3 regions of the Rothia sp. 27098_8_161 genome follow, and region 3 is predicted to be linked to each of the others. Evidence: predicted binding sites of a transcription regulator. Region 3 holds the regulator's gene; each other region holds the start of a gene.

Region 1 (3,283 bases), on a different contig from region 3:
ACCGGCTGGACCCTCCCCGTGCGTGAGGTTCGCCTGGCTGCTGGTGCTGGCTACGTCTACGCTATCTGCGGCACCATGCGCACTATGCCGGGCCTGAGCAAGAGCCCCGCAGCTGAGCGCATCGGCTTCGATGAGAACGGCGTGATGGTCGGCCTGTCCTAAGGCGACTGTGTTAGCTAATCTATAGCTAGTGGAGGCGGCGCTCCTTCCCCACAGCGGGGGAGAGGCGCCGCTTTGCTGTGCCCGGCAGTTTACCGTGCCCGGTACCGGCAAATGGGGTGAACACCCAGGGTGGTTGCCGGTGAAAGGGGGAGCGTATTGGCGTTTTCGGTGTTGAACGGTGTGGTACTGAAGGAATCTAAAACCCCTAGTGGAAGGGGATTGTAACCTTTCATGGAGACTCGAATGAGGCCTCTGCGGAGACTGTAAATGGTACGTATGGGTTAATAATTGGGCTCTATGCTTGCTTGAGTGTCAAGTTTTATCAACAATCTATAGAGGTTGATTTTTAGTGACACACTATCTTGTATTTTGTGAAAATATATTTTTGACTAGGTGTTTTGCTCTTTGAATGGAGTTTCAGTGGGTGTGCCCAGTGAACCTGAAGGTAGGGCTGCTGTTATCGTTTTGTTATAAAAGCTCTACTTCCGCGGAATACCGGGCTAAAACCGGGGATTGAGCCTTCAAAATTACTAAGTGTGAAGCTTGGGTCAAAGGTGTGCAGAAGCGCCAAATGGGGGAAATATTAAACCTATTTTAGGTGAAATAAGTCACGCCAAAACCCGTAAAATGAAATTGGTACGTATGGATAGCCAAAAAATACCTATTTTTATTACAGAACGATTATATTGAGACTCAAGTCGCCAAAACCGGCTCCCCGCGCCAAATCGAGTGGCAAAACAATCCCAAAAAGTTTGCTACCATTAAGTCATCAAGTAATCGTGAGATTTCCAAAGTCCTCGGGTTGCTTGTGTTTGAGTGAGTGATAGATACCCCTGGGTGTCATGAGAAGCGACTGTGTATCGATGCGCAGTCGCTTCTCTGTTTAACTTTGGAATTTCACTGGAGTCTCAGATAGACGGGACCTGGCTAGAGCTTGTTCCGAGCGTGCTCCAGTATCTGTTCCCTGTGCATCCCGCACAGTCAATGCCGAATGCGCTCACAGGGAAGTGCTCTATATAGACTCCTCCTGCAATGTGGGAACCCCTACACTGGAACTATGACTACTTACCCCGAACCAACCCTCATCTTTGAAAACCCCGAACTGACTGTCCGAGCGTTCAGCGTCTCCGAGATGGACAACAGCGTCTACCTCATCACCATGCGCGCCACCGGTGAGCAGGTGCTTATCGACCCCGCAGACGAGGCAGAAGAACTCTATGCCTACACCCTCGATGCGCTTCTGAACGATTGCCCGCAGCTGGAACTGACTGACTCGGAAGACCGTCGCGTGCGCGTTATGGAGAAGGAAGAGGACTTCAACTCCCTTAGGCCCCGGGCAGTCGGTCTGACCGGCATCCTTGTCACCCACGGCCACTGGGACCATATTCGCGCTATTAAGGAGCTCGACCACCTCACCGGTGCCGTCACCTCCGCAGGTGCAGCTGACGCAGCCGCTATTAAGGAGCAGGAAGACTACACCGTCGAAGAGGAGCTGGCCGGCGGCGAAAGCTTCGACTTCTACCGCTCCGACACCGTCATCCGCTCGCTGCACGTGCCTGGCCACACCCCCGGATCCATCGTCTACACCCTGGAAACCAGCTGGGAAGACGGCACCCCCGCAACCCTGCTATTCACCGGTGATACTCTCTTCCCCGGCGGCGTGGGCAAGACCGACTCCCCGCAGCAGTTCGGTGAACTCTTCTCCAATGTGCTCGAAAAGCTCTTCGGCGGCTTTGAAGATGACGCAATCGTGCTGCCCGGCCACGGCCGCTCCACCACTCTCGGTGACGAGCGCCCACACCTGGAAGACTGGGCAACCCGCGGCTGGTAAACCGTGCCTGTCAGTCCGCCTCATATAAGTACTGCACCCTCAGGCCTTCACCGGTCGCATAATCCCGCCGGTGAAAGGCATGAGGGTGTAGAATTTAAGTTCGAAGATAAGACGAAAGGATTTTCGATGACACCCCGCCCTGCATACGGTAGCACCGCACTCAAAGCGAACGATCTGACCAGCATCCGGGTTCAGGGTGCCCGCGAAAACAACCTCAAGAACGTAGACCTCACCATTCCGCGTGATGCAATGGTCGTCTTCACCGGACTCTCCGGCTCCGGTAAGTCCTCCCTCGCCTTCGACACCATCTTTGCGGAAGGTCAGCGCCGCTACGTTGAGTCGCTGTCCTCCTACGCACGTATGTTCCTCGGACAGGTCGATAAGCCCGATGTAGACTTCATCGAGGGCCTCTCCCCGGCGGTGTCTATCGACCAGAAGTCCACCTCCAAAAACCCGCGCTCAACCGTCGGTACCATCACCGAAATCTACGACTACATGCGTCTGCTCTGGGCGCGCATCGGCCACCCGCACTGCCCCGAATGTGGCGAAGAAATTACGCAGCAGACCCCACAGCAAATCGTGGACATTCTGCAGGAGTACCCCGAACGCACCCGCCTGCAGATCCTCGCGCCCGTCGTCAGCGCACGTAAGGGCGAGTTCGTTGACCTCTTCAAGGACCTGCTGACCCAGGGCTACTCGCGCGCCCGCGTGGACGGTGAAACCGTGCAGCTCTCCGACCCGCCCAAGCTCGCCAAGCAGTACAAGCACACCATCGAGGTGGTCGTCGACCGCATCGTCATCAAGGACGGTATTCACCAGCGCCTGACCGACTCTATCGAAACCGCGCTCAAGCTTGCTGATGGCCGCGTGCTCATCGACTTCGTGGATCGTGAGCAGGACGACCCCGAACGCACCCGCTCCTTCAGTGAAAACCTCGCCTGTCCCAACAACCACCCGCTGCAGATCGACACGATTGAGCCGCGAGCCTTCTCCTTCAACTCGCCGTTCGGTGCGTGTAGCGCCTGCGACGGCATCGGCTCGCGCCTGGAAGTGGACACTGACCTGCTCGTACCCAACCCCGACCTGACCCTCGGCGAGGGCGCTATCGCTCCCTGGTCGCAGGGCAAAGCAACCACCGAATACTGGCTGCGCCTGCTCGCGGGTCTGGGGGAGGAGCTCGGCTTCGACCTGAACACCCCCTTCAAAGACCTGCCCGCCAAGACCCGCGCTGCCATTCTGGACGGTAAGGACTATAAGGTTGAGGTGTCCTACCGCAACCGATTCGGCCGC
Region 2 (3,283 bases), on a different contig from region 3:
GTAAGCGCCGCCGCCGCGCCGTTTTGCTGAGCGCAATTTCCCTGTTTGTCGTGGCTCTGGTCATCATTTCTGGTGCCCTGATTACTCGCTATGACCCGTTCAAGAATCGTGACTACTCGGGTGGCGGTAACGGCATGACCGTAACTTTCACGATTCGTTCCGGCCAGTCCACCGCGCAGGTGGCTGCTGAGCTAGAAAATGCTGGCGTCATTGCTGATGCTGATAAGTTCCTTGAGGTGTACGCCAAGGAGAGCAAGGGTAAGTACTTGCAGCCTGGCACCTATGAATTGCAGCAGCACATGAGCAGCTCGAACGCTATCAACACGATTATTCAGGCGAACAGCAACGTACTGTACCTGGCTATTCCTCAGGGTAAGCGCGTGAGCGAGACCATCGATCTGATTGTTTCTGGCTCCGATGGCGCGTTCACCCGCAAGCAGGTTGAGGACGCGATCAGCAACTACACCCAGTACGGCGTGCCGAGCAACTTCCCGTCGATTGAGGGCTGGTTGCACCCGGGTGAGTACCGCTTCCCGAAGGATACCGACATCAAGAAGGTTATTCAGACCATGGTTGATAAGACCAAGGCTGACCTGAAGGAAGCCGGTGTGAGCGGCGATCAGAAGATCTTTGAGGTTCTGACTATTGCCTCTATCGTGGAACTTGAGGCTCAGCCGAAGGACTACGTGGCGGTTGCAGGCATCATTGAGAACCGTCTGAACAACCCCGACGGTGAGACCTCGGGTCTGATTCAGTCGGATGCGACCGTGACCTACGGTCTGGGTGTCCGCTCGTACCACCTGACTGAAGAGCAGAAGGCCGATAAGAGCAATAAGTACAATACTTATGCGAATAAGGGTCTTCCTAAGGGTCCGATTGGTTCCCCGCAGCTGGCTTCGATTAAGGCTGCTGCAGCTCCCGAGAAGAACCCGTACTTCTACTGGGTGACTGTGAATCTGGATTCCGGTGAGACCAAGTATTCCCGCACTTATGCTGAGCACCAGCGTTATGTTGAAGAGTACAACCAGTGGTGTTCTAAGCACCCGAACCGTTGTAGCTAAGCTGTAGCTGATTGGTTCAGCAGGTAGCTACGATTCGGTAGCTTTGGACTGAAGGTTCTTTGCTGAGGCGGGTACCGCCTCCACGAGAGTGGGGGAGGTGCCCGCCTTTGCTGTACCCGAATGCTGGGTCGTGCTCGGGTGGTGGGCTGTACCCGAATAGTGGTTTGTCCCTTAAAATGGGTAGAGTGCGCCTATGAACGTGGGTTCGTGGCGTGCGTGTCCGCAAAGCCCCAAGCGTTGAGAGCATTCCCCAGCGTTGAGAGCGAGAGAGTACCGATGAAGACTGAGCCGTACCGTGAAGCCCCGTATCTTCGCCGTGCCTACGTGCTGGGGCACCCGATTTCCCATTCCCTGTCACCCGCGTTGCATCGTGCGGCGTATGACTTTTTGGGTGAGCAGAATTTGGGGTATGAGCGCCGCGATACTTTGCCTGATGATTTGCCGGCGATGATGCACGGTGTGCGACACCCGGACGGTACGGAGGATGCTCCGTATATTGCAGGTCTGTCGGTGACGATGCCGTTGAAGACCGCGGTCATCCAGTATTGCGATGAGATTAGCGAGATGGCGCAGGTGACCGGTGCGGTGAATACGGTGTATCCGCGTGGTGAGAAGATTCTGGGGCATAATACGGACGTCATTGGTATTGTGAACGCGCTGCGCCACGCCGGTTTGGAACCGGAACCGCTCAAGGATTCTGCCGCGATTGTGGGTGGGGGAGCGACCGCTATTTCTGCTTTGGCGGCGCTGCACGCGCTGGGGTACCGCCGCGTGAGCGTGTACGCCCGTTCGTTGCATAAGCTCGGTAGTGTGCAGGAGGCGGCGGGCCGCCTGGGTGTTCAGCTGGAACAGATTACGTTGGCTGATTTGCCGCAGAATCTTGCTGAGCGCGGTCATCACCCGGTGGTGTCTACTCTTCCGGCTCATGCGGCGGATGAGTGGGCGAGCCAGCTGAGCGGGTTGAAAGGTGCCTCCGCGACGCACCGGCCGGTACTGCTCGATGTTGCGTATAACCCGTGGCCTTCGGTGCTGGCGAGCGCCTGGGAGGCGAACGGCGGTACGGTGGTTTCTGGCCTGGAGATGCTGCTGTATCAGGCGGTGGAGCAGGTTCTGATTTTTACTGACCGCACCCTGTCTGAGGGTGAGCTGCTGGGCTTGGTGAATGCGATGTGTGCGGCGGTTGATCTTGCGCCTCGTGCTTCCGTTTCGTGAAAAAAGCGTGCTTTCACTCGCTCAGTAAACAGGCATTTTATACACTATTTATACACGTGAAGAATTATTATTCCTTCCTCCTGCGCTGCGGTGCGGGTGCGATGAAAAGAGGTTAACCTATGGCCCTGCGTTGGCTCACTGCCGGAGAATCCCACGGCGAGGCGCTCGTCGGCATTATTGAGGGCGTACCCGCCGGTGTGGAACTCACCAGCGACATGGTGCGTGACGCCCTGGCTCGCCGCCGCCTCGGCTACGGCCGCGGTGCCCGCATGAAGTTCGAGGAGGACCGCGTGCGCATCCTGGGCGGTGTGCGTCACGGCCTGACTCAGGGCGGCCCGGTCGCGATTGAGATTGCGAACACCGAGTGGCCCAAGTGGACTGACGTGATGAGCTCCGACCCGGTGGATCCGAAGCTGATTGAGGGTCGTGCGCGTAACGCTGCGCTGACTCGTCCGCGCCCCGGTCATGCCGATTTTGCGGGTATGCAGAAGTACAACTTCTCTGAAGCTCGCCCGGTGCTGGAGCGCGCCTCCGCGCGTGAGACTGCGACCCGCGTAGCTCTTGGCGTGGTTGCCGCACAGATTTTGAAGGCTCTGGGTGTTGAGCTGGTTTCTCACACCGTAGCTGTGGGTGGCGTGCACGCTCCTGAGGGTGCCCCGGTACCTTCGCCCCGCAACGTTGAGGAGCTGGACGCTGACCCGCTGCGCTGCTTCGACAAGGCAACCTCCGACGCGATGGTTCAGCGCGTGGATGAGGCGCACAAGGACGGTGAGACTCTCGGCGGTGTGGTTGAAGTGCTCGCGTACGGTATGCCTCCCGGACTGGGTTCGTACGTGCACTGGGACCGCCGCTTGGACGCGCGCCTTGCCGCGGCTCTGATGGGTATTCAGGCCATTAAGGGCGTTGAGGTTGGCGACGGTTTCGCGACCGCTGACCGCCCCGGCACTGCAGCTCACGACGAGATTTCCATTGGCGAAAATGGCGTCACCCGCGATACCAACCGTGCAGGT
Region 3 (3,283 bases):
GGAATTTCCAGATGCTGACCGGTATCAACAGAGGTGCTAGTCAACGAGTTCAACTCCATAATACGAACCACAGTATCACGGGTGTCACCTTGCGGATCCACCGCCTGAGCAATATCCCACAGGGTCTCGCCGTGCTTGACCACAACGATGGTTCGAGTCGCCGAAGCGTTCTCCACGGAAGCAGAAGCCGCCGGGCCAAAGAAGCTAATAGCACCGAGCACAATCAGCACCGCCAAAGTCAGCAGAGGCAGCCCTTTCAGGAAACCGCGCACAGTACCAAGACGACGGATAGAAGAGGGAATCGCACGCAGAAGCTCGCCGCCCTTAGCCTGAAGAACGCTCTTCAGTCGAGGCGCCTGTGGATCAGAGACAGCCTGCACACCAGAAGCTACAGAGCGAACCGGCGCCTGAGTGGAAGCAACGGTGGCAGAAACGGTAGGAGCATGGGTAGGCAGAGCCACCGGCACAGGGCGGGGTGCATGAGCCGCACAAGAAGAGCGAACAGACTGCGAAGATGCAGGCACACGAGAACGCCCCTGCACGGTGCGGGCGGACACAGTGCGGGCGGGGTGAAGTACCACCAAACCTGCCGGAAGGTGTGCAGAAGTGCCACGAGAAGCAATAGGTGCTGCAAGAGTCATTGTGGTTCCTTTCTCTCAGCTCGCCCCGGGGTTACCCCGCGGGTCTAGCAATGCCGAGCGATACCCGCTCGGAGGTCCTAGTTGAGTGATAACTATGGAGTGGTGATTGTTAAGCAATAACTATTGGATAGCTATTCTCTAGTTAGGTCAGAGCGCCGGATACACCGGGTTGCGTTGGGTCGCCCCAGCACCCCCATCCCCTGCGCTCTCTCTTCGCCAGATGACCCCTAGAGCATCCGGGGTAGATAGTGCGAAGAGAGACAGAGGATTCGAATACATTCGAACACCCATTCACTCACCCCTCCTGGAAGACTCCGGACCGAATCTTCGAATATTTTTCGAACATTCACCCGCAAATCCTGAGTTTCAGGAGAGATTCAAGAGTATATACGAAATTTTATTCTAAAGTATAGCAGATATGTACTAAAAATTTCTTCGAGCTTCGAAGAAAAAATCTAGAATATTTGTTTGAGTTTTTCGGTGTAGTGTTCTACACTGGTGTCAAGAGACGTTCCACACGCTCCTGATGAGTCCTACTCACAGCAGGTTTCTGTACCCGTTACAGCTTGGTTCTGTATCAAAATGCAGGTGCTACTGAGTGAGTTTTATAGGGCGGAGGCGCATACTCGTTGCCCGCGTATCACTCCGGCACGGATAGAATTCCTCCACCCCCTGACGAGATAAGACCCATTTCGGCAGAACCAAAAAATCTTTAGGACACCATCGGAAAACGTGTGAAGCACCCATCCGTGCCCCGACCGGACTGTGTCTCAAACAGACTACAGAGACCGGAGTACAGAATTCGGGGCACAGACCGAAGGAAAAGAAATGGCAACAGCACCCCGTCCGGCGCTGACCGCGCGCCAGCAGAAGATTCTTGACGCGATCCGCACCGAGATTGAACAAAAGGGTTACCCGCCGTCCATGCGCCAGATTGGTGACATGGTGGGTCTTGCATCCCTATCCTCGGTCACTCACCAGCTCGGTCGTCTCGAGACCATGGGCTACATTCGTCGCGACCCGAAGCTCCCCCGCGCCATTGAGGTGCTGGATGAGAACGGCGTCGGCATCCACGGTAGTTCCTCCTCGTCCCTGCCCGAGCTGCCGAATTTCGAAGTCGGCGATGAAGACCTCGTACCCGTTCCCCTGGTTGGACGAATTGCAGCGGGCGGACCTATCACCGCCGAGCAGTCCGTGGAGGATGTGCTTGCCCTGCCCCGCCAGCTGGTAGGTAACGGCAAGCTCTTCATGCTCAAGGTCAAGGGCGATTCCATGATTGACGCCGCAATCTGCGACGGCGACTGGGTGGTTGTCCGCGAGCAGCACACCGCAGACAACGGCGATATCGTTGCCGCTCTGCTCGACGATGAAGCAACCGTGAAGGTGTTCCGTCAGGTTGACGGCCACACCTGGCTCATGCCGCGCAACTCTAACTACGAGCCGATTATGGGTGACCGCGCAACCGTCATGGGTAAGGTCGTCTCCGTGCTGCGCAGTCTCTAGAAGACGCGGGCTCTCACCAGCGCAGCCTCTAAAAGCAGCTGGGTCTAAATAGCACGACTTCTAACAGACATAACCGTTAGGCCTTTTAGCTCTCTATAGAAATCATCCCGGTGATACTTGAACGTTCACGTATCACCGGGATGATTCCTATATGTCCAAATTTATAGCCCAAAGCGGAGCGGCGGTGCGGCATGGAATGATCTCGCCCGAGCTAACGCTCAATACTTGCTGAAAGACGAGCCAGCGCACCCATCACGGCTGCCTTATTCTGCGTCGACCACATCGGCGGCATCGCCTTCATCAAGAAACCGCCGTAACGTTTAGTCGCAACACGAGAATCCAGCACAGCCACCACGCCGCGGTCAGACACCGAACGAATCAGGCGGCCCGCCCCCTGCGCCATACGAATCGCCGCATGGTGAGCAGAAACCGCCATAAAGCCGTTACCGCGGTGACGGTTCACCGCCTCCGTACGCGCCTGCGCAATCGGGTCATCCGGGCGCGGGAACGGAATGCGGTCCATCACCACCAGGCGGCAAGAGTCACCCGGAACATCCACGCCCTGCCATAGGCTCATCGTGCCGAATAGGCACGAGTCAACGTCCTCGCTGAACTCCTCCACTAGAGCCTTGAGCGAAGACTCACCCTGCAGAAGAATGTTCAGGTCGCTATGCTCACGCATGTACTCGGTGGCACGCTCGGCGGCACGCTTCGAGGAGAACAAGCCCAGGGCACCGCCCTCCGACGCCTCGCACAGCTCACGCAGACGCTCCAGCTGACCTTCATGCACACCAAATCCCGGAGGCTTCAAATCCCCGGCAACGTACATGATGCCCTGCTTACGGTAGTCGAAAGGTGAACCCACATCGATACTCGTCCAGCGCGGCGCACCCTCGCCCTGCAGTCCCAGGGCAGCGGCTGCAACATCAAAAGAGTCACCCACCGTTAGGGTCGCACTCGTCAAAATCACGGTGCGGTCAGCGAACAGTCCGTCACGCAACTGCAGACCAACGCTCAACGGAGCGATATTCAGGGTCGCCGGGTCGGTATCGGAAGCAGCCACGTAGCGGCCGTTCTCCCAACCACCCTGACGAGAAATCCACAGCACATCCTGCTCAGCAGATGCCTCCAGAATGCGG

The links. Region 3 encodes LexA, which represses DNA repair genes until DNA is damaged. Its sites were predicted from a motif close to TCGAACANNTGTTCGA; they were not measured.
Region 1: uvrA (excinuclease ABC subunit UvrA) is a predicted target of LexA. The motif match lies at 2,082-2,097, and genes of this name have one in related genera.
Region 2: O3648_RS00145 (shikimate dehydrogenase) is a predicted target of LexA. The motif match lies at 1,214-1,229, and genes of this name have one in related genera.

Annotation. Positions count from the first base shown of each region.
Region 1 covers NZ_JAPWAL010000008.1:53,375-56,657, forward strand. The annotation lists gene O3648_RS04505 (formate--tetrahydrofolate ligase) at 1-162, shown strand, start outside; gene O3648_RS04510 (MBL fold metallo-hydrolase) at 1,220-1,993, shown strand; gene uvrA (excinuclease ABC subunit UvrA) at 2,120-3,283, shown strand, end outside.
Region 2 covers NZ_JAPWAL010000001.1:36,437-39,719, forward strand. The annotation lists gene mltG (endolytic transglycosylase MltG) at 1-1,061, shown strand, start outside; gene O3648_RS00145 (shikimate dehydrogenase) at 1,338-2,273, shown strand; gene aroC (chorismate synthase) at 2,393-3,283, shown strand, end outside.
Region 3 covers NZ_JAPWAL010000004.1:24,744-28,026, forward strand. The annotation lists gene O3648_RS02395 (LysM peptidoglycan-binding domain-containing protein) at 1-641, opposite strand, end outside; gene lexA (transcriptional repressor LexA) at 1,470-2,144, shown strand; gene O3648_RS02405 (ATP-dependent DNA helicase) at 2,356-3,283, opposite strand, start outside.